DNA from 4 places in the Micrococcus sp. TA1 genome. Region 1 is predicted to be linked to each of the others. Evidence: riboswitches for the same ligand, from Rfam matches in the RefSeq annotation. Region 1 holds a riboswitch; each other region holds the start of a gene.
The links. Region 1 has a riboswitch for S-adenosylmethionine ahead of GGQ69_RS01305 (ATP-binding cassette domain-containing protein). Riboswitches for the same ligand answer to the same signal wherever they lie in the genome.

Region 1 (7,619 bases):
GAGCGTCCACGACGAACCCCGCCCTACGCCAAGAACTGACCTCCACGTCACTGGCCGCCGGGCAGGAAGTGGTCCTGGACCTCGAACGCACCACGACGCAGCACCGCCACCCGGTCGCGCATTACCGGATGCCCGTGCTGGTCCTTGACGGCCAACACCCAGACTCCGCCCGCCGTGAGGCGATCCCCGGCTGCATCGCCGCCCGCAGTTCCAGAGGCTCCACCGTGGCCATCGACGACGCCGGGACCCTATGCCACCTGGAACAACCAGAGGCAACCAACGCGACCATCCGAACCTTCCTGGCACGGTAAGTCCACCCCACCGAGTCGCCCCCAATCCCACGTGGCCAGACGCCAGGATCCCCACCATCGATGCACCAGCCCCACTACAGATGGAGGACAGACGCCTGGAGGGCTCTACGTTCATGACCACACTCTGACAACGGCGACCGGACACCAACCCCCACCGGGCACACCCGCAGCCGACGTGGATTAACGGCGGCACGCCACTAGGGGCATCCCGTTTAACCCGTCCGGTCCGTCCCGCGACGGTGCGCCATACGCAACACCTTCGGTCAGGCCTCCCGGCGTCAAAGTCCGCGGGCAAATCCTGACTTCCGTGCCGCCGACTTCTGATCAGCAGCGACCGTCCCAGTTCCTTAGAAGTGGGACACTCCCCCACGGCAGTGACCGAAGACGACGACCCGCCATGAATTTCGTCCCACAAACTAGGTCCAAAACGGAATACCGTTTTGATCGTACAGATCTGACTTCCGAGACAGTGTGCCCCTGGAGATTGGGGGGCGGTCCGTCAGTCCGGAGGAGGTAGGAAGTCGCTGTTGCCGGGCGTGAAGGCCACGGGAAGAAGACGGACACAGAGACCGCCCCCTTGAGTCAGGCCAGAATCACGAGGAGCGGGTGGCGGTCTCGGTGGAGCCGGGCTGGCCTACTCTGCCCGGACGAATTCTTCGGCGTCCTGCACCTGCTGGTCTGTGGGGCGGATACCCGTGTACAGCACGAATTGCTCAAGCGCCTGGATGGTGGCCACCTCCGCACCCGTGATGACCTTCTTGCCCGCCACCCTGCCGGCTTTGATCAGCGGCGTTTCCGGCGGCAAGGCCACCACGTCGAACACCACCTCGGCGGCTTCAACGGTCGCGGCCGGAAAGGACAGAGAGTCCGCTTCGGCACCGCCTGCCATGCCGATGGGCGTGACGTTGATGATCATGTCGGCGGTGGCACCGCCCAGTTCGGCCCGCCACCTGAAGCCGTAGAGCTCAGCGAGGGCACGCCCTGTGGCCTCGTTCCGGGCAATGATGGTGAGGTCGCGGAAGCCCGCGTCGCGCAGCGCAGCGGCAGTGGCCTTGGCCATGCCGCCGGCTCCCTGCAGTAGCACCGAGGAGTCGGTGGGCACGTCGTTGCGTTCCAGCAGCTGCTCAATCGCCGTGTAGTCGGTGTTGTAGGCAGTGAGGTGGCCGGCGTCGTTGACGATGGTGTTCACCGAATCGATCGCCTTCGCGGAAGGATCCATCTCGTCGATCAGGGCGATGACGTCTTCCTTGTACGGCATGGAGATGGCGCAGCCACGGATGCCCAGTCCGCGGACACCGGCGATGGCCTGCTCCAGGTTGGTGGGGGCGAAGGCCTTGTAGATCCAGTTCAGCCCGAGCTGTTCGTAGAGGTAGTTGTGGAAGCGGGTCCCATTGTTGCTCGGGCGGGCCGAAAGCGAGATGCACATGGTCATGTCTTTGTTCAGAATCGGCACCCCTCCATTAAACGGCCAGGCCCGCAATGAGCCCGCTACTGCCCCTCGTCTCATCAAACATTCCTTTGATGAGATGCCTAACGCACCATCAGGGCACTTTGAGTAAGCACCTAGAAACCCCGGCGTTTGCAAGGGGTTGGCCACTGCAACCAGACCGCCATTTTGTCTCAATCGCCTGTCTCATTCGCTCCAGTCTCAACTACGAAAAAGTCGTCGAGTTGTTGAGAAAGGGTGAGAGTGGCCAGCCTGGGGTTATGCGCTGTCGATGTCAAAGGTCGACTGCACGGAGTGCAGAAGCCGACTATCCGGATCGATCGGTCACCGCCTCAACAAACGCTCTTCGATGAGGATCACGACAAGCCACCCGCTAGGGCGGCATCCCGCTTGCGTGGGCGCTCCGTAGCAGCGGCCGAGTACTCGTGGAAGACGCCGCGGTACCGGGCCGCAGGGTGGTCTTGCGGCAGACGGTCACCTCGACCGGAGAGCTTATGGCGGAGCGAACCCGGCGCGTATTCGGACTGGGCGAGCCCACGGCGGCGCAGTTCGGGCAACAGCCCTTGGATGATGTCGGTGTAGGTGCCGGGGAGGGTGGAGTTGACGATGTTGATCCCGTCGATGCCGGCGTCCTGCCAACGCTCGAGGGCGTCAGCGATCTGCTCGGGGGTACCCGCCAGCCGGTTGTTGATGGCGCGGTAACGGATGAAATCCTCCAGGGTGGGATTCTGGGTGCCCGCGGCACGCCGGGTAGCCTCCAGATGTCCCTGCGCCCCCTGGGTGGTCAGGTCTTCCATCCTGGTGTCCAGGGGCAGCCCACCGAAGTCCGCCCCCATGCCACCGCCGATGTGAGCCAGCATCGAGTCGAGGTCCATTGTGGAATCCAGGTCCTGGGATTTCCGCCTCACCTCGTCCTCGGTGGAGCCGACGATGATGTGGAAACCCTGCAGGAACTTCACGTCCTCCCGGCTGCGGCCCTGAGCTTCGGCCAGGTCCCTGACGCCCCGGGTGTATTCGAGCGCGTGGGCCGGATCGGTCAACGCCGTGAAGGCGGCCTCGGCGTGGGTGGCAGAGAACTGCTGACCCCGCGGTGAGCCGCCGGCCTGGAAGAGCAGCGGTGTGCGCTGCGGTGACGGGCTGGACAGGTGTGGCCCCTCCACGGAATAGCGCTGGCCCTGGTGGTGGATCTTGGCGACTCCTTTCGGGTCGGAGAAGATGCTGCGCTCCTTGTCCTGTTTGAGTGCGTCGTCCTGCCAGGAGCCTTCCCACAGCTTGTAGACGACTTCCATGTACTCGTCCGCCCACGCATAGCGGTCATCGTGGGCCTCCAGCCCGGCCCCGCCGAAGTTGCGGTGGGCGTTCTCCAGCACGGACGTCACGATGTTCCAGCCCACGCGCCCACCGGACAGGTGATCCAACGTGGACATCTGGCGGGCGAACTGGAACGGATGGGACTGGATGACCGAACTCGTGGCCGCCAGCCCGATGTTCTCCGTGGTCGCGGCGAGGGCTGAGAGCAGCACGATCGGGTCATTGGAGGGAATCTGCAGCCCGTGCCGCAGGTGCTCGGCCCATCCGCCGTTGTGGTCCCCGTACAGGCCCACCACGTCGGCGAAGAACATCGCATCGAACTTCGCCTCCTCGAGCTCCCGCGCGAGGTCCTGCCACAACTGCAGGTCGTTGAAGCGGTGCTGTTGAGCCTCGGGACGCCGCCACTGGCCGCCCTGGATGTGGCTGCCGGTGTTCATCAGGAAGGCGTTGATGATCAACCGCGGTCGCTGGCCCCCGCCAGGGCGTTGTGTTCCGGTCCGGGAAGTCATGCTGGTCCTCCGTGATAGGGGATCGAATGGGCGGCCAAGGGCAGGGCCTCCTACTCCGCGGTGTAGTCGGCCCAGATCTGTGCGGAGTTGTCCACGGTGATCTTGTCGGTGAACTCGACCACCCCGCCCTGATAGTCCTCGTACCACTGCTCGACCTCGTCGGACTGGTAGGCCTCCTGCAGCACTCGTGCGGCTTCGGTATCCCGGAACTCCGGTTTGGCGGTCAGCACCACGGAGAACGGCAGTTCGACGTCCGGATCGCTCTCCAGGATCAGTTGCGTCTCGTCGACGTCGTAGCCGGCCTCGGCGATCAGACGGATGAATCCGAACCCGGCGTCGACGTCGGGCAGGGTCTGCGCCAGCGACTGCTGGTCCACCTCGATGAACGTCAGGTTCTTCGGATTCGCGACGATGTCCTGCTGAGAAATCTCGGTCACGGACTTCTCCGGATCCAGCTTGATCAGCCCGGTTTCCTCAAGCAGCTTCAACGCCCGGCCGTTGTTGGACGTGTCGACCGGGATGGAGATCTGCGCGCCGTCCGGGAGGTCCTCGAACGAGCCGTGCTTCGTGGAGAAGAACCCGCTGCGCCCGTAGTAGATGGAGAAGATCGGCTCCAGCGCGGTGTCGTTGTCCGTATTGAATTGGTCGAGATAGGCGATGTGCTGGAAGAAGTTGACGTCGTACTCCCCCTGCTGGACCGTCTGATTCGGCTGGATGATGTCCGTGACGTAGGTGGTTTCCAGGGTCCAGCCGTCCTGGGCCAGCTGCTCCTTCACCAGTTCGGTCGGTTCCTGATACGGCGCCGACTCGGTGACGATCATGGAAATGGTGCGGTCCTCATCCACGTTCCCGGCGTTCTGGGCCAGACCGCAGGAGGTCAGGGCGAGGCCGGCAACCGCAGCCAGGGCCGGGATGCGCACGGCGTCGATCCGACGGCGTCGGGCGGTAGTGGAGTGCTGGTGCGAAGACATGGGAGTCCTTTCGGGGGTACGGATGACAGGTCGTGACGCAGCACAGGATCGGGAGGATCCCTGCGCGAGAAGTGAGCGAAGTCGCCGCCTCAGTCCATTCGGCGCCGTCGTCGGCTGGTACGTCGGGCGGGTCGGGTGGGATGCGGGGCTGTCAGGTGATGCGCTTGTCCGTGAGGCGGACCAGGCGGTTGCCGGTGAACTGCACGACCGAGACGAGCAGGAGCATGATGGCGACCGCCACGAGCATGACCTCGGTTTCATAGCGGTAGTAGCCGTAGCGGATGGCGAAGTCACCGATACCGCCGCCGCCGACGAGGCCGACCATGGCGGAGTAGGAGATGAAGCTGACGGCCGTGATCGTGATCGATCCGATCAGCGCCGGCCGGGCATCGACCAGCAGGACGTTGCGGATGATCTGACCACGCGTGGCGCCCATGGCCCGGGCAGCCTCGACCGCCCCATTGCCCAACTGGGTCATGTTCTGCTCGACGAATCGGGCAAAGTACGGGATGGCATTGACCGTGAGTGGAACGATCGCCGCCGCCGTCCCGACCGTGGTGCCCACGATGAATCGGGTGGCGGGGATGATGGCGATGAGCAGGATGAGGAACGGGAACGAGCGGACCATGTTGACGAGTCCGGACACCACGCGGTGTGCCCTCGGGGACGGGGAGATGCCGTCCGGGGCGTGGGTGAAGAGCCAGATGCCCAGTGGCGTCCCCAGCAGTACTGCCAGGGGTATCGCCACGATGATCATGAGGAAGGTCTGGCCCAGTGCGAAGCTCAGCTCCGGAAGAAGGTCGATGACGCGATCCATTTCAGTGCCCCGCTTTCGTGCCGATGAGCTCCAACGCCGTCCGGTCCGCGGGTCCGCCCGCCGGTCCCGGGCCGGTCAGCAGTGAGTCATCACCGCCCCGGGCCGCTCCGCGGTCCACGGTGATGCCATCGGAAACGAGGTACCGCCCGATCGAGGTCTTCGGTTCGAAGGCCCCCGACCGCAGGCCGGCGGAGGTGAACTGTTCCACGATGCGCCCCTCCTCCATCACGGAGATGTCATCGGCCAGGGCCTTGACCACCTCCATCTCGTGGGTGACGAGCACGACGGTGATCCCCAGCTGGCGGTTAATATCGGCCAGATACTGCAGCACGGTGGCCGTGGTGAACGGGTCCAGTGCGGAGGTCGGCTCGTCGCAGAGCAGGACCTTCGGACGGGTGGCCAGCGCCCGGGCAATGGCCACCCGTTGCTTCTGCCCGCCGGAGAGCTGGGCCGGATAGGCCTCGGCCTTTGCCGTCAGGTCCACCAGTTCCAGGGCCTCCATGGCCCGCTGGCGCCGAGCCCGGGCATCGGCCACCCCTGCGAACTTCAGGCTCAACTCAACGTTGGCCACCGCAGTGTGGTTGTTGACCAGGTTGAACCCCTGGAAAATCATCCCGATGTGGTGTCGCCTCCGGCGCAACTCCTCCGTGGACAGGGACGTGAGCTCCTCGCCCTCCACCCACACCTCACCGGACGAGGGACGCTCCAGCAGGTTGATGTTGCGGAGCAGGGTGGACTTGCCGGCACCTGAGAAACCGATGATCCCGTGGATGGATCCACTGGGAATGTCCAAAGACACGTCATCCACCGCGGTCAAGATCCTGCCCTTACCGGAAACGCCCGCAGCAGGCACGGCTCGGGGACGACCCCGGCGAAGAAGCGACCGACTGCCCGGTCGCGGACCCGATCGGTCTCGCACCGCCGTGAACGTCGTCGTGACATGCCGCAGAGAAATCATGTGAAACCTCCATCGTTCCTGGCGGTAGCACCCGCTTCCGCAGGACGGTGGGTTGCTGCGGCGTCATCGAGCCAGATCTCTCGGCCGCTCTGGATGGGAACAGACCTAGGTAACCAGCGACCTGCGCCACAGACCATTCGTCAAGTCACGCGGTGACACCTGGACGCGTCCGGGGCGACGGAACCCGGAATCGGCCCCAAAACCCCTCCAAGATGACGCTCCGTTGAGCCCGGGGTGCATTTCCCTGTTCCGCGGCTCACCACGCGGCGCCTCGTTACTTTTCGCCTAACCCGGTCCTGAGTCAAGATGCGGGTGTGTTGGCCGGATAACCCCGACAAGATACCCACCCCCAGTCGTTGATCATCCGGGGAGTCACGGCACCGGGGCCTGTGAACTGCAGAGGTACGTGACCGGGTTCCCCGATCGTCGGTGGCGCACTCTCAGACTGAGTGTCGTCTGGCATCCAAAAGAACTGAGACACCCGCCCCTGCAGGAGCGAGCGGATCACGCGGTCTCCGGCTGGCTCCAGCATCCGAAGTTCCCCTCCGCTGACAGCATCTCCCTACATATCAGAGGAGATATTCGGGGAGGTTGGCCAGCCGGGTGTCCAACCTCCCCTGAACATCACGCTGAGACGACGTCAACCGCGGACCTATTCCGGTGCTTGTCCGCAGGATGGCCGGCCGGAACCCAGGGTCCGTGACCCAAGACTCGTTCCCTCAGCGTTTCCCCTTCCTGGTACGAGGTGCGGTAGCGCCCGCGCCGCTGGAGCTCCGGTACGACCAGCTCCACGAAATCGGTGAGTGTGTCCGGCACGTGGTACTGGCGCAGGTTGATCGCATCGAGGCCGTCCTCGTCCATCCAACGCTCGATCTCATCGGCCACCTCCTCAACCGTCCCGATCGCCCTATGGGCCAACCGCAAGAATCGAAATTCCTCCCGGAACTCTCCCACCGTGCGGTGACGACCGAACCGGTCCGCCGCGCCACCCTCGGGCAAGTCCCCCGAGGCCACGAGGTCTCCAATGATGGCCTGGTCGGGGAAATCGTCGTAGGTCACCGGGGACTCCGTCCACGCCAGTGCCCCCTCGAAGGAGATGTAGGAGTCATACGTTCGGGCCTTGTTCAGCGCTTCCTCGCGGGTGCGCCCGACGATGACGTCGACCAGGGCGGTGGTCTTTACCGACCCCGGCTGCCGGCCGTGGGCGGCGGCTGCGGCATGGACCTCTCTGACCAGGGCGGCCGATTCCGCGCGTGTGGCCCCACCGACGAGGATGAGTTCGGCGTTCTTGGCCG
Region 2 (7,619 bases), 240 kb from region 1:
GCGCGGGCCCCGCCCATCGAGCCGCCGATCACGGCCTGCCACGCCTCGATGCCCAGGGCGTCCGCGAGGCGGGCCTCGGCATGGACGGAGTCCCGGATGGTGGTGAACGGGAACCGCGAACCCCACGGGGTGCCGTCCGCGTCCAGCGAGGACGGACCGGTCGTCCCGTAGCAGCCGCCCAGCATGTTGGGGGCCACCACGAACCACTGATCGGTGTCCACCGGCGCGCCCGGTCCGATGATGCCCTCCCACCAGCCGGCCTCCGGTTCCCCGGTGGAGGCGGCCACGTGGGTGGAACCGGTCAGGGCGTGCAGCACCAGCACGGCGTTGGACCTGTCCGCGTTCAGCGTGCCCCAGGTCTCGTAGGCGATCTCCACGGCGGGCAGGTGACCGCCGGCCTCGAAGTCGAAGGCGCCGATCCGCCGGGAGTGCAGGCCGCCGTCGGGAAGGGCGGTGCGGGTCTGGTGGGGGCTGGTCATGGTCATGGGGGTCCCTCCGTGCCTCACGCGCTGACGTTGGCGGCGGCGAACCCCTCCTCGAGGTCCGCCAGGATGTCATCGATGCTCTCCACGCCCACCGAGAGCCGGACCAGGCCGGGGGTGACACCGGCGGCGCGCTGCTCGGCCTCCGTCAACTGGGAGTGCGTGGTGGAGGCCGGGTGGATGACGAGCGAACGGATGTCGCCGATGTTGGCCACCTGGTGGTGCAGGCGCAGGGCGTCCACGAACCGCGCGCCGGCCTCGCGGCCACCGGCGATCTCGAAGGACACGAAGCCGCCGGCGCCCTGGGGCAGGTACTGCTGCGCGCGCTCGTACCAGGGGCTGGATGCCAGGCCCGGGTAGATCACGGCCTCGGCCTGGGCGTGGCCGTCCAGGTAGTCGGCGACCCTCTGCGCGTTGGCCACGTGACGCTCCATCCGCAGGGACAGGGTCTCCAGGCCGAGGTTGAGCAGGAAGGCGTTGAACGGGCTGATCGAGCTGCCGAGGTCGCGCAGCAACTGCACGCGGGCCTTCAGGATGTAGGCGAGGTTGGCACCGAGGATGCCCCCGACGCCCAGGTCCCGGGCGAACACCAGTCCGTTGTAGCTCTCGTCCGGGGTGTTGAAGCCCGGGAAGCGCTCCGGCTGGGAGGCGTAGTCAAAGGTCCCGGCGTCCACGATGACCCCGCCCATGGCCACGGCGTGGCCGCCGAGGTACTTGGTGGCCGAGTGCACGACCACGTCCGCGCCGTGCTCGATCGGCCGCAGCAGGTAGGGGGTGGCCAGGGTGTTGTCCACGATGAACGGCACGCCGGCGGCGTGGGCGACGTCGGCGATGCCCCGCAGGTCCGGCACGTCCCCGCGCGGGTTGCCGAGGGACTCGGCGAACAGCAGCTTCGTGGTGTCCCGGACGGCGCCCGTCCACTCCTCCAGGTCGTCCGGGTCCTGGACGAAGGTGGTGGTGATGCCGATCTTGGCCAGGGTGTGCTTGAACAGGTTCTGGGTGCCGCCGTAGAGGGAGGCCGAGACCACCACGTGGTCCCCCGCACCGGCGAGGTTGAGCACGGAGAAGGTGGTGGCCGCCTGCCCGGAGGCCAGCAGCAGGGCGCCCACCCCGCCCTCGAGGGCGGCGATCTTGCCCTCCACGGCCTCCTGGGTCGGGTTGCCGATGCGGGTGTAGATGGGCCCGAGGTCCTTCAGGGCGAACCGGTCGGCGGCGACCTCGTGGGAGGGGAAGTCGAAGGAGTTGGACTGGATGATCGGCAGCGCGGTGGCGCCGAAGGGGTTGACCTCCGGGATGCCGGCGTGCACCTGCCGGGTCTCGAAGCCCCAGTTCGCGGCGGAGTCCGTGGCGCCGGCCGGGTCGGTGTCCGGGGTGGCCTGGTTCGGGGTGTCAGTCATCGACATGGCTCCTGTATCCGTCCAGGGCCACCCGGTGGCATCACGGTGCCGTGAAGCATGCCGCGCCGTGGTGGCCCGCGCTTGCAGGTGCCGGTCGACACCCGCCTGGTCCTCACCCGGGGCACCCCACCGCGAGCTGGAGGGTTGCCGGCCAGCAAGCCGGGGCTCGATGCTGGCGCTCATGACCTGCGCCCAGTCTGCCAGATCGGTGCGAGCGGGTCATCCCGTTCGGTCACAGTGTGACCGCGGCCCCGCCGGAGTGTGATCTGCGCAACTTTTCAAGTGAGGGTAACCTAAGCGATCTCCGCCACGGGGAAGTGGGACGATATGGGCATGATGCGCCTTGATCACGTCTCGTACGCCGTCGGCCCCGAAGAGGGCCTCCCCGCCGCGGTGGCCCGGATCGCCGATGCCCTGGGCATCGAGCGAGTCAAGGGCGGGGTCCACCCCCGCTTCGGCACCCGCAACGCCATCTTCCCGTTGCGCAAGCACCAGTACCTGGAGGTCGTCGAGGTACTCGACCACCCCTCCTCCGGCAAGGCCCCGTTCGGACAGGCCGTGCGCGCCCGCTCCGAGATGGGCGGCGGCTGGATGGGCTGGTGCGTGGCCGTGGACGACCTGGCCCCGTTCGAGGAACGGCTCGAGCGCCAGTCCGTTCCGGGCAACCGCAAGTTCCCGGACGGCCGCGAGCTGACCTGGCGCCAGATCGGCATCAAGGGCCTCATCGCCGACCCGCAGGTGCCCTACCTGCTGCGCTGGGATGACGGCATGGAGGAGCTGCACCCCTCCCGCGCCGCGGAGCCGCAGGCGGAGCTGTCCTCCATCACGATCGCCGGATCGCGGGACCGGGTGCGGGGCTGGCTGGGACTGGACGACCCCGAGCAGAGGGTCGAGGACCTCAACGTCATCTACGAGTCCCCCTCCGGCACGCCCGGCATCCTCGAGGTCACCTTCGAGACCCCCAAGGGCACCGTCACCCTCTGACGCGCCCCGCGGCCCCCGCCCCCTCCCGGCCCCCGGCCCGGTGGGCGGGGGCCTTCGCGTCCAGGACGCCCGCCGGTCCCGCGTGGAGCCGACCGGAACAGGCGGCGCGGGCCGGGCTCAGGTGCCGAACAGCCCCAGCCGGGCCAGGGCCGGGTAGGCCACGAACCCGGTCACGTCCAGCAGCAGGTGGGCCACGACCAGGGGCATCACGCGCCGGTAGCGCACGTACAGCGCACCGAACACCAATCCCATGAGCAGGTTCCCCACTCCCGGCCCGATCCCCTGGTACAGGTGATAGGCCCCGCGCAGGACCGCGCATCCCACCACCACGGTCGTGGCGTTCAGGGGGACGACGGCGCCGCTCGCCCAGGTGCGCAGCCCACCGGGCTCGCCGGGCCGGGCCGGGTCCAGCCCGGACCTCAGTTGCTGCAGGTAGCCGAGCCGGTCGAAGAGCCAGGCCACCACGATGACCTCCTCCAGCAGCGCGTGCCGCAGCGCGGAGAGCACCAGGACCGGGGTGGTCCACCAGTACTCGTCCAGCGCGCTGCCCACGATGGCCGTGGTTACCCCGGCCGCCCGCCCGGCCGCGTAGACCGCCAGGGTCCCCAGGCCGATCGCCACGAACAGGGCCCCGCCCCAGGCCAGGTCGGCCCCCGGACGACGGGCGTCCAGGCCGAAGGTCCGGAACGGATTGCGGCCGCGGATCACCAGCAGGTGGAACACCAGCAGTACCGGCACCAGGGCGAAGACGATGTCCAGCAGCTGGTACGTGAGGTCCCAGTACTGCCGGTCCGCCAGCGGCGGGTTCAGCGTGGTGGTCTGCCCGGACAGCGGGCCCCGGCTCATCTTCTCCAGCAGGTTGACGATCGCGTAGACGGCCGACTGGCCCAGGGACAGCCCGAGCACGATCGCGATCTCCCAGCGGACCGTGCCGGCCGAGGGCGGGGTGATGGCCGAGGGGCGCAGGCGGTCGGTCGGCCGGGAGGCTGCGGGGGTGCTCACCGCACCAGTGTAGGAAGGGCCGCCGAGGGACACCCGCAGCGACCGGCGGATCGCGGCCCCGGGCCCGGTTACCGTGGATCCATGGCCTCCCCACCCACCGCAGCCGACCTCGCGCTCGCCCGTGCCGCCTCCGCGCGTCCGCTGGTCAGCGCCTCCCCCGCGGCGGCGGACCGGCTGGCCACGGCGGACTGGTCCGCGGGCACCGTGGAGGAGGGCGGGCAATTCCACCGTGTGCTGGTGCTGCCCGGTGTGGGGGCGGTGAGGATGGCCCGGAACGCGGTGGCCGCCGGGCGGCTGCCGGCGAACGTCGCGCTCGTGCAGGCCCTGACGAGCACGGCCCAGCTCCCCGTCGCCCTGCCCGTGCCCCTCACCGAGGTGGTCACCGGTGCGGACGGGACGGCCGCCGTGGTGCAGGAGTACCTGCCCGGCCGGGCGCATCCCCCGCACGAGGGCGACCCGGTGGTGCTGCGCGGACTGTGCGAGGCGCTGGCGGCCGTGGACACCGCCGCCCTGGAACCGCACCTGGGCCCGCCGTTCGCCTACCGCGGGCCGTGGACGGCCGAACGCGTGCGGACGGTGCGCCAGCTGCCGGCGCGCCTGCGGGAGACCTACGGCGGGCAATTGTGGGACGGCGAGTGGGCCGCCGACCATCCGGCGGTGACCGCGGCGGCCTTCCCGGAGACCGCCGGGGACCTGCTGGCCACCCTGACCGCGTGGACGCAGGACCCGGTGGTGGCCCCGTCCCTCGTGCACGGGGACCTGGCCGGGCACAACATGCGCTGGAAGCGTTCCGGCGGGGACCGGGTCCTGACCGGGATCCTCGACTGGGACCTGGCCAGCGCCTGGGACCCCGCACTGAACCCGGCCTACCTCTCGTTGTGGCACGGGGAGGAGAAGCTGGAGTCGATCGCCCGCGACCCGGCGGAGGCATGGCGGGCCCGGGTCTGGCTCGGCTGGACGGCCCTGGAGACCCTGGCGGACGCCGCCGGCCGCGAGGACCCGTCCACCGGAGCCGGCCCGGCGAACTGGCCCAGGCTGCTGCGCAAGGTGCTGCCGCGGATCGGCCGGGCCGTCGCGGCGCTGACGGCCGGTGTCCGGTGAGGGGCCGGCGTCACTCGCCGTGGCCCCGGGTGCCCGTCGCGACGCTGACCGCCGCGCTGGAGGCCGGTGGGAAGCAGCTCGACGCGGGCCAGCGCGAGACCGTGCGGTTGCTCTGCTCCCGGCACGCCCACGGGGTCTACCTGCACGGCGGGGTGGGCCGCGGCAAGACGTGGATCAGCGGCCGGTTCTTCGACGCGGCCGAGGTGCCCAAGATCCGGATGCACATGCACGCCCTGCTGGGCCAGGTCACCCAGTCGGTGACCGGCGCCCCGGCCGGACGACCGGTCAGCGTCGACGGCGCCGTGCGGCGCCTGCTGGGGGACGCCCGGCTGGTGTACATCGACGAGTTCCACGTCCACGACGTCGGCGACGCCCACCTGCTGCGCCGGGTGCTGCCCGCCCTGCTGGACCTCGAGGCCGGGGTGCTGCTGACGTCCAACTACCCGCCCGCGGACCTGCTGCCGGATCCCCTGTTCCACCATCACCTCGAACCGGTCATCGGGCTGATCCAGGAGCGTCTCACCGTGCGGCAGGTCCCCGACGGCGTCGACTACCGGCCGTTGACCCGGGGCGCCGACCGCGGGTTCGCGGCCGGGACGTGGACGGCCGTCGGCGCGGGGCAGGACGGGACCGGGCTGACCGGTGCCGGGCTGACCGGTGGCGCGACGAACGGTCCCGGGGCGAACGGTCCCGGGCCCGTGACGGGGGCGAGCGTGCCGGTGGGGGCCGGCGGTACCCGGCGGCTGCGGGTGACCGCCGCGGATCCCGCCGCCGGAGTCCTCACCGCCACGTTCGCGCAGTTGTGCGAGCACCCGGTCTCCGTGCACGACTACCTCGGGCTGGCGCGGCAGTACGAGCACTGGAGACTGCTGGGCGTCCCGGCCCCGGAGGACATCGACGACCAGTCGTTCCAGCGGTTCGCGTTCCTCGTGGACGTGCTCGTGGACGCGGACCTGCGCCTGGACGTCACCGCGGCCCTGCCCCTGGATGACTGGGCCGGGCCGGGGCGCCTCCCGCGCGACGCCGACCGGTTCCTCAGCCGGCTGAGCCTGCTGCGGGACTGAGACCCGTCCGCGGGCCCGACTGCCGCAGGTACCCCCAGCCGATCGCGTGCAGGACGTCCTCCGGGGGCTGGGTGGCGAAGAGGGTCGCCAGGGCCAGGGACCACCCCGCGGCCCGGCGCCAGAGGTCGTCGTCCGGGACCCGGCCCGCCTCGTAGCGGGCCTGGAACGCGGCGGCCCCGGCGGGCGTGAAGTGGGTCAGCGCGATCCCCAGGTCCGAGGCGGGATCCCCGGCGCAGAGGTCACCGAAATCGACCAGGACCGGCTCCGGTGGGCCCGGCAGGGCGCCGGCGGCAGCCTCCGCCAGCACCGTGTTGTCCGGGTGGGGGTCCCCGTGCAGCCAGACCGGCGGGCCCGTGTGGTCCCCGGCCGCCAGGGCCTGCCGCCAGGCCGTGTCCACCGCGCGGACCAGGGCCGCGGGGCAGCGCGGACGCAGCGCCCGCCAGCGCGCCTCGAAGCGATCGGCGGTCGCGGCCAGCGGCACGCCGCGGAAGGGATTGGCCGGGGCATCCGGCGGGGCCGGGACGTGCAGGCGTCGCAGCCACCCCGCGAGGGCGGCGGCGTAGACGTCCCGGGTCCCGGCCGGGCGGCGCGCCGCCGGGGTTCCCGCCACCCACGGCACCACGGCCCACCGGTAGGGGTACCCGGCCCCGGGGGCGCCGGTGCGCTCGGGCCGCGGGAGCCTCAGCCCGGTCTGCGCGGCGACGCGCGGCAGCCAGGCGGCCTCCCGGTCGAGGAGGGCCTGGCCGGCGTCGTGCCGGGGCAGGCGGACGGCGAGGTCCTCCCCCAGCCGGACCATCGTGTTGTCCCAGCCGCGGACCACGCCGCCGCCCGGGGCCGGATCCACGTCCCCGCCGATCGGCAGCGCCGCCAGGTCCGGGTGCTGGGACGCCAGCAGGGCGCGGACGAGTCCGGCCGTGACGTCCGGTTCGCCGGACCGGCGGTGACGCGGCATCTTCCGGCCTCTCCTGGAGACGACGGGAGGTCGAGGGCTGACGCGAACCGGCCCGTCTCCGGGCCCGCGGGTCAGCCGTCGACCTCCCGATCGTGGCGTGGGGTGTCCGGGGGGTTACTCCGTGACGCCCAGCTGCTCCATGACGATCTCCCGCACGCGCCCGGCGTCGGCCTGGCCGCGGGTGGCCTTCATGACCGGGCCGATGAGCGCGCCGATGGCCTGCAGCTTGCCGCCCCTGATCTTCTCCACCACGCCCGGGTTCTGCGCGATGGCGTCCTGCACCGCGGTGGTGAGGGCGCCGTCGTCGGAGACGACCGCGAGCGAGCGGGCCTCGACGATGGCCCGCGGGGAGCCCTCGCCGGCGGCCACGAGGCCCAGGACCTGCTTGGCGATCTTGTCGTTGATCGTCTTCTCCGCGATCAGCGCCTCGACCTCCACGACGTCGGCCGGGGAGACCCCGAGCTCGGGGATGTCCTTGCCCTCCACGTTGGCCAGGCGAGCGATCTCGCCCATCCACCACTTGCGGGCCGCGGCGGCGGTGGACCCGGCCGCGATCGTGTCCGCGATCTCGTCCAGCACGCCGGCGTTGACGACGTCCCGGAACTCCTCGTCCGAGAAGCCCCAGTCGGCCTTCAGG
Region 3 (7,619 bases), on a different contig from region 1:
GGACTGCGCTTCGACACCGCAGAGGGGTCGGTGACCTTCTCGGGCGACACGGCCTACACGCCGAACATGGTCCGCCTGGCCCGCGACACGGACCTGCTGCTGCACGAGGCCATAGACTTCACCGGCTTCGTGGAGGCAACCTACGCCGGCAAGACCGACGCGGGTTCGCGCGCGGCCCGCGACCACCACTACAAGTCCCACACCTCCGTCTCGGACGCCGCACGCGTGGCCCAGCAGGCCGGGGCACGCCAGCTGGCGTTGCACCACCTCGTCCCCGGTACCGCGCCGGACTCGGTGTGGCGTGAGGCCGGACAGCACTTCGAGGGGATCTTCCACGTCCCCGATGACCTCGACGTGATCGAACTGCAGCCCGCCCTCGACCGTCTCGCCCTCTGACCCTCAAACGCCAGCGAGGAACCATCATGCACAACACACCCACCATCCAGTCCGACCTGCCGCCGGAGGCCCCGCAGGTGCAGGAATCGATGAACACCAAGGACATGCGTCGCATCCTGTCCTCGAGCTTCATCGGCAGCGCCATCGAGTACTACGACTTCATCCTCTACGCCACGGCAGCGTCCCTGGTGTTCAACCACGTGTTCTTCGCCGACCTCGGGCCGAGTTTCGCGCTGTTCGCCTCTTTCGCCACACTCGCGGCGGGTTACTTCGCCCGCCCCCTGGGCGGCATCGTCTTCGGCCACTACGGCGACCGGATCGGCAGGAAGAAGATGCTGGTGCTGTCCATGCTGATGATGGGCGGGGCCACCATGCTCATGGGCGTGCTACCCACGACCGCACAGATCGGCATCGCCGCCCCGATCATCCTGGTGCTGCTGCGTCTGGTCCAGGGCGTCGCCGTCGGCGGAGAATGGGGAGGGGCCGCGCTGATGGCCATGGAGCATGCACCGCAGCGCCGGCGCGGCTTCGCGACCGCCTTCGCCAACGGCGGCGGCCCGGCCGGCGGCATCCTCGCCACCCTGGTCGTCTCCGCCACCTCCGCCCTGACGGGAGACGCCTTCCTGGAATGGGGTTGGCGCATCCCCTTCCTGCTCTCCGCCGCACTGATCGCCGTCGGCATGGTCATCCGCCTGAAGGTCACCGAGACGCCGATGTTCGCCCAACTGGCCGAGGCCGGGGACAAGCGGCGCCTACCGCTGATGGAGGTGTTGCGCAACCACCCGCGCGCCGTCGTGCTCAGTCTCGTGGCCGCCGTGAGCTTCTACTGCTGCCAGGGACTGCTCACCGTCTGGGGCGTCTCCATCGCCGCCTCCGAAGGCGTCGACCGCGAGGCGGTGTTGAACTGGAAGGCCACCGGGGCGGTCCTCACCCTCGTGGTGACCTTCTGGGCCGCCCGCATGAGTGACCGCATCGGGCGCCGACGGATGCTCGCCATCGGCGGCGTCGCCGGGATCGTTGCCGCCTACCCGCTGATGCTGTTGCTCAACAACGGAACGATCTGGGGCTTCGCCGTGGCTATCGTCGTGGGCAACGGGGTCATCCAGGGCCTGCTGTACGGACCGATCGGCGCCTTCATCGCCGAGCAGTTCCCCACCCACGTCCGCTACACCGGGGCGTCGCTGTCCTACCAGGGTGCCTCCGTGCTGGGCGCCGGGCTCAGCCCAATGATCGCCACCGGCCTGATGGTCGCCGGCGGCACCGGCCTCGTCGCCGGCTTCTGGATCGCCGTCCTGGCCGCAGGACTCATCGCCGTCCTGCTCACCAAAGAAGGATCCCGCCTCACACTCACCTGACCGGGATCATATTCACCGGTGGTCGCTCCCAGTGCGTATCCGAGAGCGACCACCGACCCGTGCCTTGATCCACGCGGCGCATAGGGTGTCCGAGCAGACACACCCGGTAGGACACGGGTCCCGTGCTTCGAGGCGGCTTCCACGTTTCGTATCTGAGTCAGTTCACATTCCGGCGCTGGTGTAGAGCGCCAATTGGTCACGAGGAGATCATCCATGCGCACGAGCTATGAACGAGATCAGGGAGACACCGGCCTTCGGGGCCATGTGCAGGCGGCCTCACCGCAGGCCCTCCACGAACTGATGCAGGAGCTCGGGGACACGGTGAGCGTTGAGCCTGCCGTGCTGGCCGAGCACAGTCGGGACGCCTCCCGGGCCGAACCGGTGGGTCTGCCCGCGGCGGTGGTCCAAGCCCGTTCGGCCGAAGACGTCCGGGCGGCACTGCGCTGGGCAAATGCCCATCGGGTGCCCGTGTCCGTGCGCGGAGCCGGCACTGGCGTCAGCGGCGGCGCCCTGGCCTACGCCGGGGGGCTGGTCATCTCCCTGCGGACCTTGAACCGGCTGCTGGAGATCGATGCCGCCAATCGGATCGCCGTGGCAGATCCGGGCGTCGTCGTAGAGAAGTTGGACCAGGCGGCCGCCGAACACGGGCTGATGTACGCCCCGGACCCCGTCAGCTACCAGACCGCGACCATCGGTGGCACGGTGGCCACCAACGCAGGCGGCTTGCGCTGCCTGGCCCACGGTGTCACCCGCGACGCCATCGCCGGGCTCGAGGTCGTCCTGCCCGACGGCCGGTTGCTCCACACCGGCTCCCGGACCCGGAAGAACAGCACAGGCTATGACCTGACGGGGTTGTTCATCGGCTCCGAGGGGACCCTCGGCGTGGTCACCAAGGTCCTCGCCCGTCTCAAGCCCCGCCCCACCGGCACCCCGGTCACGTTCCAGGCGCATTTCCCGACCATGACTGCCGCAGGAGAGGCGGTCGCGGCGATCATGGCCTCCTCGACGACCCCGGAGATCCTGGAACTGATGGACCGGAACTGCATCGACATCGTCCAGCGGCACTTCCCCTCCACCATCACGACCGATGGGCAAGCCCTGCTGGTGGGCCAGACCGTGGGCACCGATGCCCACCGGCAGGCAGAGGAGATCGTCTCAGCATGCCGGGCCGCCGGGGCCGTTCTGGCCGAGGCGGGCGACGGCGACGATGTGCTCCGGACCCGACGGATGGTGAACCCCGCGCTCAGCGCCGCGGGTTTGGCCCTGTCCTGCGACGTTGCCGTTCCGCCCAGCCGATTGGCGCAGATGTTCGGGCGCATCGAGAGCATCTCCGCCCACACCGGTTACTCGGTAAACACCTGCGCCCATGCCGGCGACGGCAACATGCACCCCGCCGTGCTGGCCCCCAGCGATTCCCCGAGGACGTGGCCGCGGCCGAGCACGTGCTGACCCTCATCACCGAGGCCGCCTTGGAGATGGGCGGCGTGATCTCTGGGGAGCACGGCATCGGTTCGCTCAAGACTGGGATGCTCACCCAGCAGTTCGACCCGGACACCCTGGCCCTGCAGCACGAGCTGAAAGCCTTCTTCGATCCTCATGGCATCCTGAACCCCGGGCGAGCCATCTGACCGGCATCACTCCGACATCCCGGGGAAGCAGGCACCGGTCAGCCTGAGCTTCGGGGAGTGGCTGCGACGTTATCTGAAGCCCCAGTTGGCGTTCCAGTCAGCCTGCAGTGAGGGTGCTGTAGAGATGACCGCCAGGCCGTTGGCGGCGTACACGTAGCTGCCAGGATCCACTGATTGCCCCACTCGCCCGCCAGGGCTCGGCCGAGGGGCCCGTCGTGCCAATACCCGACTTGAAGAGTGCGGGCCTCTGATTAGAACTCGATTCCCGGAACGCGGAGGGTCACGACCAGGGCGTGTCTCCTCGTGGGTGGCTGGTTGCGTTGACATGTGCGGCGCGGGGTCATGTGCCCAGCGCTTCAGTCTCAGACGAGAGACATGAGGAGACACGCCCTAACCCGGGCGGGTGGCCTCCGTGTCGATGAAGTGCTGCGCGCGTTGCAGGGTGTGCGAGGAGTACGTGCCCCCGGAGCGGGCGTCCAGCAGCGCGGCCTGTTCCACCTCGACCAGCTGCCGGCGCAGCTCCCGGTACTGTTGCCGCTGGCTGTCCGGGTCCACCTCGGCCACCATCGCCGCCAGTGCCTGCGTGGCCGCCCGGCCCTCCCGTCGGGCCCGCTCCACCACGGCGGGGTCGAAGGGACTGCCGTCCTCACGGAGCAGCGTCCTGTTCTGCAGGTAGGCCTGGCGCGCGGCGATGATCTCATCGGCCAGGCGGCCGATCTCCCGGCGCTGCGCCTCCTCGTCGGTCCCCTTGATGCCGAGCACCCGGATCAGCAGCGGAAGGGTGCCACCCTGGACCACGAGCGTGAGGATGGCCACGGAGAAGGCGATCAGGATCAGTTCGGGACGGTACGGGATGTCAGCCGGGAGGGACTGGGCCGCGGCCAGGGTGATGACGCCGCGCATCCCGGACCACGCCAGCACGGCCCCGCCCCGCCAGCCGAGGCCCTGCGTGGCCAGGAAGTGCGCATCGGCACGCCACCGCCGCAACCGGGCCACCGTCCGCGGGTGGGGCGGCTCCCCGGACGCCGTGGACTCGAGCGCGGCATCGAGGTGCCGCGCGAGCTGGGGGACCCGCCTCTGCCGCGCCCGGAGCACGGCGATGAGCGGCACCACGAAGGCGATGCGCACCACGACGAGGACCGCGGTGCACAGCACGGCGATCCCGACGGCGAACCACAGCCCCCGCCCCGAGGCCTCCGCGTCCGCGACGATCGAGGTGATCTCGAAGCCCATAAGCAGGAACACGCCGTTCTCCAGGAGCAGCTGGATGGTGCGCCAGTTGGTGCGGTCGGTGAGCCGGTCCGCCGCGCTGAGGCGCTGGGGCGCCTGGTGACCGGTGAGGAGGCCGGCAGTGACCACGGCGATGACGCCCGAGGCGTGCAGGTTCTCCGCGGGCATGTACGCCAGGAACGGCACGGTCAGGGAGATCGCCGTGGTGAGGACGGGCTGCTGCCGGATCCTGGACCGGAACCAGACGGTCCCGGCGCCCACGAGGAGACCGAGGACGATCCCGGCGCTGACGGCGTAGGCGAAGTCACCGATGGCACCCCAGAAGGTCACGGCGCCGGCGGTGGCCGCGATGGCGGTGCGGAGCATGACCAGCGCGGTGGCGTCGTTGACCAGGCCCTCCCCCTCCAGGATCATCACCAGCCGGGGCGGCAGGCCCAGTCTCTTGCCGATCGAGGTGGCCGCGACGGCATCCGGCGGGCTGATGACCGCCCCCAGGGCCACTGCGGCCGCGAGATCGATGTCCGGCAGCAGCCACCAGATCAGCCACCCCGTGGCGAAGGCGGAGGCGATCACCAGGAACACGGACAGGGCGCTGATGGTGCCGAGGTCCCGGCGGAAGTCCGTGATGGGGACGTTGACCGCCGCCGAGTAGAGGATCGGCGGCAGCGCGATCATGAGGATCCATTCCGGGTCCAGCAGGATCTGGGGCGCCCCGGGGATCATGCTGCAGCCGATGCCCACCAGGACGAGCAGGATCGGCGCCGCGACGCCTAACCGGGGCGCGAACAGCGAGACCAGCACGATGATCAGGACACCGGCCACGGCCAGCAGTGCGATGTCCTCCATGTGCAGTCCCTGTCCGTCGGCGTCGGTGCACGTCAAAACTAGGGCATCAGGCCGGTGCGTAGCACTGCTTCACCCGTTTCGCTCCGCGGACAGGACCGGTCGTAGAGTGGAGGCGACCATCCCGAGCGGCTGAGAGATCTGGCTCCGTGACGCCGCAGCAACCCGTCCATGGTCCTGGGGTGCCCTCCCGGCACTGCAAGGACCGGACCAGGTGCTACTGCCAGATTCGATGGAAAGAAGGTTCTGTCTTGTCTGTTGCCCCGCACGCCGCTCCCACCGCCACCGCGCGCGACACCCCCGCCCACGCCCCCGGTGCCCTGCCCGGCCCGCTGCCGGCCGACGTCGTGGACGCCGCCGATCCTTCCGTCCACCCGGGCCGGCCCGCGGGCCTGTTGCACGGCGGGCTCGGGGACGGCCGGCCCGTGCGCGAGGAGGACCGGCTCGCGTTCTGGGATGCCGCCGCGCGGCGCCTCGAGTGGGAGACGCCCTGGCACACCACCCACTCCTGGACCCCTGCCGACCCGGCCGCCGAGCGCGGCCCGGAGATCCGCTGGTTCGAGGGCGGCCGGTTGAACGTCGCGGTGAACTGCGTGGACCGGCATGTGGCCGCCGGCCGCGGGGAGAAGGTGGCCCTGTACTTCGAGGGCGAACCCGGTGACCGCCGCGCCGTGACCTACGCCCAGCTCCAGCGCAAGGTCAGCCAGGCCGCCAACGCCCTGCTCGAACTGGGCATCGGCAAGGGCGACCGCGTGGTGGTCTACCTGCCGGTGCTCGTGGAGACGATCGTCATCACCCTGGCCTGCGCGCGGATCGGCGCGGTGCACTCGCTGGTGTTCGGCGGCTTCTCCGCCGAGGCGCTGCGCTTCCGCGTGGAGGACACCGGCGCGAAGCTGCTGGTCACCTCAGAGGGCCAGTACCGCCGCGGCCAGGCCGTGCCCGTCAAGGACAACGCGGACGAGGCCGTCTCCGGCCAGAACCAGATCGAGCACGTGCTGGTGCTCAACCGCACCGGCCACACCGAGGTCGGGGACGGCCCGGGCCAGATCAGCTGGACCGAGGGCCGGGACGTGTGGTGGCACGAGATCGTGGACCGCCAGCCGGAGACCCACACCCCGGAGTACTTCGACGCCGAGACCCCGCTGTTCATCATGTACACCTCGGGCACCACCGGACAGCCCAAGGGCCTCGTGCACACCTCGGGCGGCTACCTCACCCAGGCCTCCTGGTCCTACGACTACCTGTTCTCCCATCCGGACGTGTCCGAGCGGGAGAAGGACGTGCACTGGTGCACCGCCGATCTCGCCTGGGTCACCGCGCACACCTACGAGATCTACGGACCGCTGTCCAACGGCGTCACCGAGGTCATCTACGAGGGCGTGCCGAACGCCCCGCACCCGGGCCGGCACTTCGAGGTCATCGAGCGCTACGGCGTCACCTCCTACTACACCGCTCCCACCCTGGTCCGGTCGCTGATGGGCTGGTTCCCCGAGGGCATCCCCGCGGGGCACGACCTCTCCTCGATCCGCCTGGTGGGCACCGTGGGAGAGGCCGTCAACCCGGAGGCATGGACCTGGGCCCGCACCCAGATCGGCCGCTCGCACCTGGACGCGCTGGACGCCCGGCTCCAGGCCGAGACCGGCGACGACGACGCGCGGGTCCCCCGCGACGGTTCCGTGGGCGTGCCGATGGTGGACACCTGGTGGCAGTCCGAGACCGGCGCCACCGTGCTCTCCCCGCGCCAGGCGGACGAGCGGTTCAAGCCCGGGTGCGGCTCCCGCCCGCTGCCCGGGGTGGACGTGGCCGTGGTGGACGACGCCGGGGCGCCCGTGGCCGCCGGGCTGCAGGGCAAGGTCGTGGTCACCCGCACCGGCCCGGCCATGGCCCGCACCGTGTGGGGCAACCCGAGGCGCTACTTCACCTCGTACTGGAAGGACTACGCCGGGCAGGGCTGGTTCCTGGCCGGCGACGGTGCCAAGGTCGACGAGGACGGGGACACCTGGATCCTCGGCCGCATCGACGACGTCATCAACATCTCCGGACACCGCCTGTCCACCATCGAGATCGAGTCAGCGCTCGTGTCCCACCCCGAAGTGGTCGAGGCCGGGGTCTGCCCCGTTCCGGACGCGAAGACCGGGCACGCCGCCGTGGCCTTCGTGGTGGCCCG
Region 4 (7,619 bases), 2.2 Mb from region 1:
ATCCCGGCCGCCGGCGTCGTGATCACCGCCTGGCACACCCCCGGGCACACCTCGGACTCCTATTCCTTCGCCCTGCCCGACGACGGTGCGGCCGGTTCCGTGCTGACGGGAGACACGGTGCTGGGCCGGGGCACGACCATGATCGACCACCCGGACGGGACGCTGGCCGACTACCTGCGCAGCCTGGAGCTGCTCATCGCGCTGGGCGACGCCACGGTGCTGCCCGCCCATGGTCCGGCGCTGGCCTCGATCGCCCAGGTGGGTGTCCAGTACCGGGATCACCGGCACGCCCGTCTGGACCAGGTCCGCGAGCTGCTCGGCCAGCTGGACGCCGCCGACCGGGACACCGTGCGCCGGGGCCCGGGGGCGGGACTGGTCCCGGGGTCCTCGGGCCGGGGCGTCGGGGACGATCCGCAGCGCACCGCGTTCGACGCGCTCGCCGAGCGCCTGGCCGCCACCGTGTACCCCGAGGTGACCGGCACGGTGCGCTCGGTCGCCGCGATGACCATGGCCGCCCACCTGACGTACCTGGGGCGGGAGGCCTGAGCCCGTCAGTGTCCATACCGTGACCTGCCACGCCGCGATGTCGCGGCGGTGCGGGCGAACGTGACCCATACCATGGATGACGGAGGGTGCGGTGCCTCCGGCGCCCGCAGGAATGCGGGTGCTGACGACGAGTCATCACAAGGCGGTAAACGTGGCAGAGCAGCTAGACGAACTCGAGACCCGGCAGGACTGGGAGGTCCCGCTCATGAACACCGACCGGAAGAACGCCCCGACGGCCCTCGTGACCGGGGCCACCGCGGGACTGGGCGCCGAGTTCGCCCGTCAGCTGGCGGGCCAGGGCCAGGACCTCGTGATCACGGGCCGGGACCCGATCGCGCTGGTCGGCAAGGCCCGGGGGCTGGAGGCACAGTACGGCGTCTCCGTGGAGACGCTGACCGTGGACCTGGCCACCCGGGAGGGCGTGGACGTGGTCGCCGCCCGGATCCGGTCCCGCGAACAGCCGATCACGATGCTGGTGAACAACGCCGGCGCCGGGCTCTCCACCGAGTTCCACGAGAGCGAGGCCGAGGACGAGGTGGCCATGCTGCGGCTGCTGGTGGAGGCGCCCATGCTGCTCTCCCACGCGGCCATCCAGTCCTTCCTCGCCCGGGGCGGCGGCCGGATCATCAACGTCTCCTCCGTGGCCGGGCTGATCCCGGACGGCAGTTACGGGGCCGCGAAGTCCTGGGCCGTGGCCTTCAGCCGGTGGGCCAACACCCGCTACAAGTCCTCGGGCGTCACCGTCACGGCGCTCTGCCCGGGGCTGGTGCGGACCGAGTTCCACCAGCGGGCCGGGATCGACACCTCCAAGCGGCCCCGGTGGGCCTGGATGGATGCGGACGACGTGGTCCGCGAGGGGCTCACCGCCGCCGCGGACGGCCGCAGCGTCTGCGTGCCCTCGCGGCGGTATCGTTCCCTCATGACGGCGGCCCGGTTCAGCCCGGACGCCGTCCTGGAGCGGCTCAGCCGTTCCGAGGCCAAGTCACGCAGGACCGGCGCATAGCGCGCGGTCGACCGCCGCAGGGGAACGGGGAGCGCATGACCATCCTGGTGGGCTACACCGGCAGTCACGAGTCGAAGGCCGCCCTGACCGAGGCGATCCGGCTCGCCCGGATCGCCCACGAGGACCTGCTCGTGGTCAACGCCGTCCCCGAGCACAGGCACGAGGCCGCGGTGACGGAGATCGAGCAGGTGGAGCTGCAGCGGATCCTCGACGCCTCCGGGCTGCGCGCCGAGTTCCGCCAGTACGCGCGGGGCCGGTCCACGGTGGACGAGATCAAGGACCTGGCCACCGAGGTCCAGCCCTCGCTCGTGGTGATCGGCATGCGCCGCCGCGGCACGTTCGGGCGGGTCCTGATGGGATCCGTGGCCGACGCGCTGCTGCAGGAACTCGACCAGCCCGTGCTGTGCGTCAAGGAGTCCCCGGACAAGCCCTCCGGCGTCCACCGGGACGAGCCCCCGCGGGACGTCACCGCGGCCGAGGAACCGAAGGACCTCCCCGGTCCCCCGCCGGTCCCGGAGGAGGGCGCCGGCGCCGGCCGGGCCCGCCGCCGCTGAGGCCCGCACGGGGCCACCGGGTACCGCCCGGCCCGGGGGCACGGCCGTGCGGCCCCGCCCACGGGCCGGGGGCGCTCAGTCCCCGTCGAGGCTGACGTCCGGCCGGGCCCGCCGTTCGCTCTCGGCGGCCGGCTCCCGCCCGGGGTCCGGGTGGCCGGAGTCGTCGTCCGGGCCACCGTCTGCCTGGGCCGCCTTCTCCTTGCGTTCCTGGTAGGCCTGTTCGCCCGGGCCCGCGAACTCCCGGTTGCGCTCGATCGCGGTGATCGATCCCGTGAACATCGACGAGTCCTCGCTCGTCTTCGTCAACGGCGTGGACCCGGTGACCGCGGACCCGGTGACCGTGGACTCGGCACCGGTGACGGCCCGCTGCTGACCGGTGGCGGCAGGGGACCCGTTGGACGATCCCAGCCGGGGCAGTGCGCCGGTGGCCGGCCGCTGCTCCCGGCCCGGACGGGCCCCGCCACCGGGCACCGGACCGGCGGAGGCGCCGTCGTGCCGCGCCGCGGATCCGCCGGCGGCCCGGCGGTACGGGTCCGCCTCCGCCTCGCCGGTCTCCGCGTAGGCCGGGGAGAGCACCGAGACGCTCTCGGCCAGGCGCTGGGCGTAGATGGCCTCCGGGTGCTCGCTGCGCAGGAAGGTGACCAGGTCCTCCCGCACGAGGCAGCGCAGGTCCCACAGGTCCCCGGAGTTCCGGGCGGAGACCACGGCACGGATCTTGACCATGCCGCCGAGGGCGTCGGTGATCTGCAGGGACCCCTCCTTGCCGTCCCACAGCTCGGTGGACTCCAGCAGGGCCCGGAGGCGGTCGCGGGCCTCCTCCATGGGCACCCGCCAGTCGACCTCCATCTCCACGGTCCCGGACAGCGCCGAGCCCACGCGCGTCCAGTTCTCGAAGGGGGTGGTGGTGAAGTGGCTGGACGGGAAGATCACCCGGCGGCCGTCCCAGATCTTGACCACCACGTAGGACAGGGTGATGTCCTCGATGGTGCCGTAGACGTCCTCCACGGTCACCACGTCCCCCACGCGGATGGCGTCGGTGAAGGCCAGCTGGACGCCGGCGAAGACGTTGGTCAGGGTGGACTGGACCGCCAGGCCGGCCACCACGGACAGCAGGCCGGCCGAGGCCAGCAGGCCGGCGCCCACCGCTCGCACCTGCGGGATGGTCAGCAGGATCACGGCCACCGCGATGACGATGATCAGGGCCTCGAGGATGCGCCGGATCAGCACCGTCTGGGTCTGGATCTTGCGGTCCCGCCGGTCGTCCTCGCCCGCGCTCTGGTACTTGGCGAGCACCCGCTCCTCGACGATCCGCACGATCCGCAGGGCCAGCCAGGCCAGTGAGCCGATGATCCCGGCCAGCAGCAGGAAGTTCGTCCCCTCGAACCAGTCGTACTCGGAGGCGGTCAGGCCCAGGGCGATCCTGGCGGCCATCAGGCTCAGCGCCACGGCCACCGGGACCCGGCACCGGGCCACCTGGCGCCGCAGTGCCGGCCGGCCGCGCAGCACCACGTTGAGCAGCACGGAGGCCGCGGTCACGACGGCCAGCGCGATGACGACCCCGACCAGCACGGTGGACAGGATCCCCCAGAACGGGCCGAGGGAGTCCACGGCGCCCTGGGCCCCCTCCTCCATGGTGTCCGGGACGGTGGTGGTGATGTCCTCCGGTGTCGCGGTCCCGTCCGGGACCGGTTCGGAGAGGGCACGGAGGGCCGCCCCGGAGGGAACGGCCGCCCCGGGCAGGGCGGGCAGCACGGAGGACAGGGACATCAATGGCATGGTCCCAGTCTGTCACCGGCGCCTGCACCGGACCTGAACGGGTGGAGAATGGACGCTGAGATCGCTTCAGATCACGGCCGACCACTCCAGTACCGGAAGAGGACCCTCATGCTTTCCATCACGGACCTGCGCGGACACGACGTCGACCCGGCCACGGTGCTGCCCCGGGCCGAGCTGGACGTGGCCGGTGCCGTGCCGCGGGTGCTGCCGATCCTGGACGAGGTGCGCTCCGGCGGCGCCTCGGCCGTGCTGGACCTGGGCGAGCGCTTCGACGGGATCCGGCCGCCGTCGTTGCGGGTGCCCGCCCCGGCGCTGGCCGAGGCGCTGGAGGCCCTGGACCCCGAGGTCCGCTCCGCACTGGAGGAGTCGATCGCCCGCGCCCGGACCGTGCACGCCGCGCAGCTGCCGCCCGGGTCCGAGGTCGACCTCGGGGAGGGGGCCATCGTGGAGAACCGCTGGGTCCCGGTGGGCCGGGTGGGGCTGTACGTGCCCGGCGGACGCGCGGTATACCCCTCCTCCGTGGTGATGAACGTGGTCCCGGCGCAGGCGGCCGGGGTGCCCTCCCTGGCGGTGGCCTCCCCGCCGCAGAAGGACTTCGGCGGCCTGCCGCACCCCGTCATCCTGGCCGCCTGCGCCCTGCTCGGCGTGGACGAGGTCTATGCCGCCGGCGGCGCCCAGGCCGTGGCCATGTTCGCCTACGGGGTGAACGACGACGACGGCACGCGCCTGTGCGCCCCGGTGGACATGGTCACGGGGCCGGGCAACATCTACGTGGCCGCGGCCAAGCGGGCGCTGCTCGGGACCATCGGGATCGACGCCGAGGCCGGTCCCACCGAGATCGCCGTGCTGGCCGATGCCACGGCGGACGCGGAGTGGGTCGCGGCCGACCTGATCAGCCAGGCCGAGCACGACCCGATGGCCGGTTCGGTGCTCATCACCACGTCCCCGGAGCTGGCCCGGGACGTGGTGACCCAGGTCCAGGAGCAGGTGCCGGGGTCGTTCCACGAGGAGCAGGTCCGTCAGGCCCTGACCGGTCCGCAGTCCGGGATCCTCGTGGTGGACACCCTGGCCACGGCCATCGCGGTGGCCGACGCGTACGCCGCCGAGCACCTGGAGGTGCACACCGTGGACGCGCTGGCCACCGCGCGCCGGATCCGCAACGCCGGGGCCGTGTTCGTGGGACCGTACTCCCCCGTGCCGCTGGGCGACTACTCCTCCGGGTCCAACCACGTGCTGCCCACCGGCGGGTCCGCCCGGTACTCCTCGGGGCTGAACACGGTCAGCTTCCTGCGGCTGCAGCAGCTGATCCGGTACTCCGAGACCGGGTTGAAGGAGTTGGCATCGAACATCTCGGCACTGGCCGGGGCCGAGGGGCTGCCCGCCCACGGGGAGGCCGTGGCCCGGCGTTTCCGGTAGCCCCCGGTCACCGCCGGGTGCCGTCCCGCGTCGGCGGCAACCGGCTCCGCAGCACGTGACGGAGGTCACCGTCACAGGCGTTCACATCCGCAGAAGGCCTTTGACCCGTCGCCCCGGCCGTCGTTACGCTGAACCCAGAATCACGAGTTCCCGCTGTTACAGCCCTGGCTTGCGGGACGGCAACCCTCTTCACGCAGTAGTGGGGTGCTCCAGGTGATGATTCGGCCTTCCGGGCAAGCCGGCGGGCAAGTACCGCGTCTGAAGCAGGTACCGGAGGGGCACCGCCCGAGGTCACACTGTGGATGCGCCCTCGAACGGAGGACTCACATGACCGCCCTGGCCACCATCGACCTGAGCCGCACCGCCACCCTGGACACCGACCTGTCCGCCCAGACCCTGCGCTCGGCCTTCTCCCACTTCCCCTCCGGCGTCGCCGCGCTGTGCGGCCTCGCCGATGACCAGAAGGAGGGCCTCGTGGCCTCGTCCTTCACGGTGGGGGTCTCCCTCGAACCGGCACTGGTGTCCTTCGCCGTGCAGAACACCTCCCGGACCTGGCCGCGGCTGAAGCGGGCCGAGCGCATCGGGATCTCGATCCTCGCCGAGGGCCACACCGACGTCTGCCGCCAGTTGGCCTCCAAGGACGGGGACCGCTTCGAGGGCCTGGGCGTTCGCGCCTCGGACCGGGGCGCCCTGTTCCTGGACAACGCCGCGCTGTGGCTGGAGACCTCCGTCTACGCGGAGGTCCCGGCCGGCGACCACCACGTGGTCCTGCTCGAGGTCCACGGCGTCCACGACCACTCCTCCGAGCACGAGCCGCTGGTCTTCCACCGTTCGGCCTTCCGCAACCTGCGCACCGCCGAGGGCAACCAGTAACCGGCCCACCCGTATCCTGGTCCGCATGCCGAACGCCCCGCAGCCACCGAGCCAGGTCCGCCTGGACGCCTGGCTGTGGGGCATCCGCATGTACAAGACCCGCTCGGCGGCGACGGCGGCCTGCCGGGCCGGCCACGTGCGTCTCAACGGCCAGCCGGCCAAGGCGGCCCAGCCGGTCAAGCCCGGTGACACCATCCGGCTGCGCCAGCCGGGCCGGGAGAGGGTCCTGGAGGTCACCGGCCTGCTGGCCAAACGGGTCGGGGCCGCCGAGGCGGTGCGCCACTACGTCGACCACTCGCCGCCGCCGATCCCCCGGGAACTGCTGGCCGTCCCCCAGCGCGATCGCGGCGCAGGGCGCCCCACCAAGCGGGACCGCCGTCAGATGGACCGGCTCCGCGGCCGGGATCCTCAGCCCTGAGGAAGCGAAGCGGGACCGAAACAGACTCAAAAACCGAGTAGGGCGGCGCCCGATGACGTGGTCGTCGGCAGTGCACGTCGGGTAGTGCCTACTAGTGCCCCATTCACAGCCCTCTCATAGGTTGGGGTGCTACCAGTCCACCCCGGACTGGATCCAGCGGACGAAGGATCTTCTGATGCAGCACACGACCCCCCCTCTACCGACGCACGCCGGCCATCACCGGGATGGCAGCCCTGGGCCTGGTCACGACGGTGATGCTGGCACCCGCAGCACACGCCGACACGGACCTGGACCTCGCGGAAGGGCCTGCCAGCACCATCGTGGTGGCGGACGTGGAGGGTGCGGCCGGGACCGGTGGCGCCGAGGCCACTGTCGAGACCGCACCCGAACCAGTCACCGGAACCGGTGAGGAGGCCCCCGCCGAGACCGGCGAGGCACCCGCCGGCGGCACCGATGAGGCGCTCACCTCCGGTACCGGCGAGGCGCCCACCCCGGAGACGGGTGACGAACCGCCCGTCGGCGCCGAGGCGGGTCCCGCCGACGCGGAACCGGCCGAGGGGATCCCCGCAGCGGGCCCCGCGGAGCAGGACGGCCTCTGCACCGACGCCGCCGCCGGGGACCAGCAGGATGCCGGGACCGGTGACGCGGCACCCACGGACACCGGCACCGGTGACGCCACCATCGAGGCCGGCACGGACGGCACGGACGGCCTCGTCGAGACCGCGGCAGCGGCCACCGGTGACGGCGATGGCGACGGCACCCTGACGGACCCGGGGTGCGCCGCCACCGCGCCGGACCAGGCCGGCACCGGTCCCGGCGCCCCGTCCGGGGACGACACGCAGTTGCCGGTCGGGGGCGTCGACGCCGGCCGGGGCGAGGCCGCCGGCCAGAACGTGGTCCTGCCGATCGCCACGGCGGGCGCCCTCGCGGCCGCGGTCAGCCTGGGCGCCTACACGCTGGTCCGCCGGAGGCGAAGCGCGGCATGAGCCCCCGGGACGTATCCACCGTGGACACCCGCCGGCCCCCCGTGCGG

Region 2: it holds a riboswitch for S-adenosylmethionine, as region 1 does, so the genes downstream of both, GGQ69_RS02295 (O-acetylhomoserine aminocarboxypropyltransferase/cysteine synthase family protein) here and GGQ69_RS01305 (ATP-binding cassette domain-containing protein) in region 1, are expected to answer to the same signal.
Region 3: it holds a riboswitch for S-adenosylmethionine, as region 1 does, so the genes downstream of both, GGQ69_RS13845 (AMP-binding protein) here and GGQ69_RS01305 (ATP-binding cassette domain-containing protein) in region 1, are expected to answer to the same signal.
Region 4: it holds a riboswitch for S-adenosylmethionine, as region 1 does, so the genes downstream of both, GGQ69_RS11230 (flavin reductase family protein) here and GGQ69_RS01305 (ATP-binding cassette domain-containing protein) in region 1, are expected to answer to the same signal.

The regions. Positions count from the first base shown of each region.
Region 1 is NZ_JACHNW010000001.1:315,946-323,564, reverse strand. Features, by position in the region: gene GGQ69_RS01330 (alpha/beta fold hydrolase) at 1-311, shown strand, start outside; gene GGQ69_RS01325 (shikimate 5-dehydrogenase) at 946-1,764, opposite strand; gene GGQ69_RS01320 (LLM class flavin-dependent oxidoreductase) at 2,115-3,578, opposite strand; gene GGQ69_RS01315 (MetQ/NlpA family ABC transporter substrate-binding protein) at 3,629-4,549, opposite strand; gene GGQ69_RS01310 (methionine ABC transporter permease) at 4,701-5,366, opposite strand; gene GGQ69_RS01305 (ATP-binding cassette domain-containing protein) at 5,368-6,324, opposite strand; SAM riboswitch class I at 6,331-6,424, opposite strand; gene GGQ69_RS01300 (NtaA/DmoA family FMN-dependent monooxygenase) at 6,949-7,619, opposite strand, start outside.
Region 2 is NZ_JACHNW010000001.1:554,430-562,048, reverse strand. Features, by position in the region: gene GGQ69_RS02300 (homoserine O-acetyltransferase) at 1-485, opposite strand, end outside; gene GGQ69_RS02295 (O-acetylhomoserine aminocarboxypropyltransferase/cysteine synthase family protein) at 503-1,879, opposite strand; SAM riboswitch class IV at 1,952-2,066, opposite strand; gene GGQ69_RS02290 (VOC family protein) at 2,207-2,863, shown strand; gene GGQ69_RS02285 (CPBP family intramembrane glutamic endopeptidase) at 2,981-3,865, opposite strand; gene GGQ69_RS02280 (aminoglycoside phosphotransferase family protein) at 3,947-4,966, shown strand; gene zapE (AFG1/ZapE family ATPase) at 4,996-6,030, shown strand; gene GGQ69_RS02270 (phosphotransferase) at 6,002-6,982, opposite strand; gene gatB (Asp-tRNA(Asn)/Glu-tRNA(Gln) amidotransferase subunit GatB) at 7,097-7,619, opposite strand, start outside.
Region 3 is NZ_JACHNW010000003.1:18,075-25,693, forward strand. Features, by position in the region: gene GGQ69_RS13825 (MBL fold metallo-hydrolase) at 1-396, shown strand, start outside; gene GGQ69_RS13830 (MFS transporter) at 423-1,751, shown strand; partial or broken gene GGQ69_RS13835 (FAD-binding oxidoreductase) at 2,052-3,379, shown strand; gene GGQ69_RS13840 (sodium:proton antiporter) at 3,770-5,455, opposite strand; SAM riboswitch class I at 5,569-5,691, shown strand; gene GGQ69_RS13845 (AMP-binding protein) at 5,704-7,619, shown strand, end outside.
Region 4 is NZ_JACHNW010000001.1:2,544,951-2,552,569, forward strand. Features, by position in the region: gene GGQ69_RS11205 (MBL fold metallo-hydrolase) at 1-546, shown strand, start outside; gene GGQ69_RS11210 (SDR family oxidoreductase) at 698-1,549, shown strand; gene GGQ69_RS11215 (universal stress protein) at 1,585-2,103, shown strand; gene GGQ69_RS11220 (mechanosensitive ion channel family protein) at 2,179-3,879, opposite strand; gene hisD (histidinol dehydrogenase) at 3,988-5,295, shown strand; SAM riboswitch class IV at 5,434-5,553, shown strand; gene GGQ69_RS11230 (flavin reductase family protein) at 5,623-6,168, shown strand; gene GGQ69_RS11235 (RNA-binding S4 domain-containing protein) at 6,194-6,586, shown strand; gene GGQ69_RS11240 (hypothetical protein) at 6,811-7,572, shown strand; gene GGQ69_RS11245 (class F sortase) at 7,569-7,619, shown strand, end outside.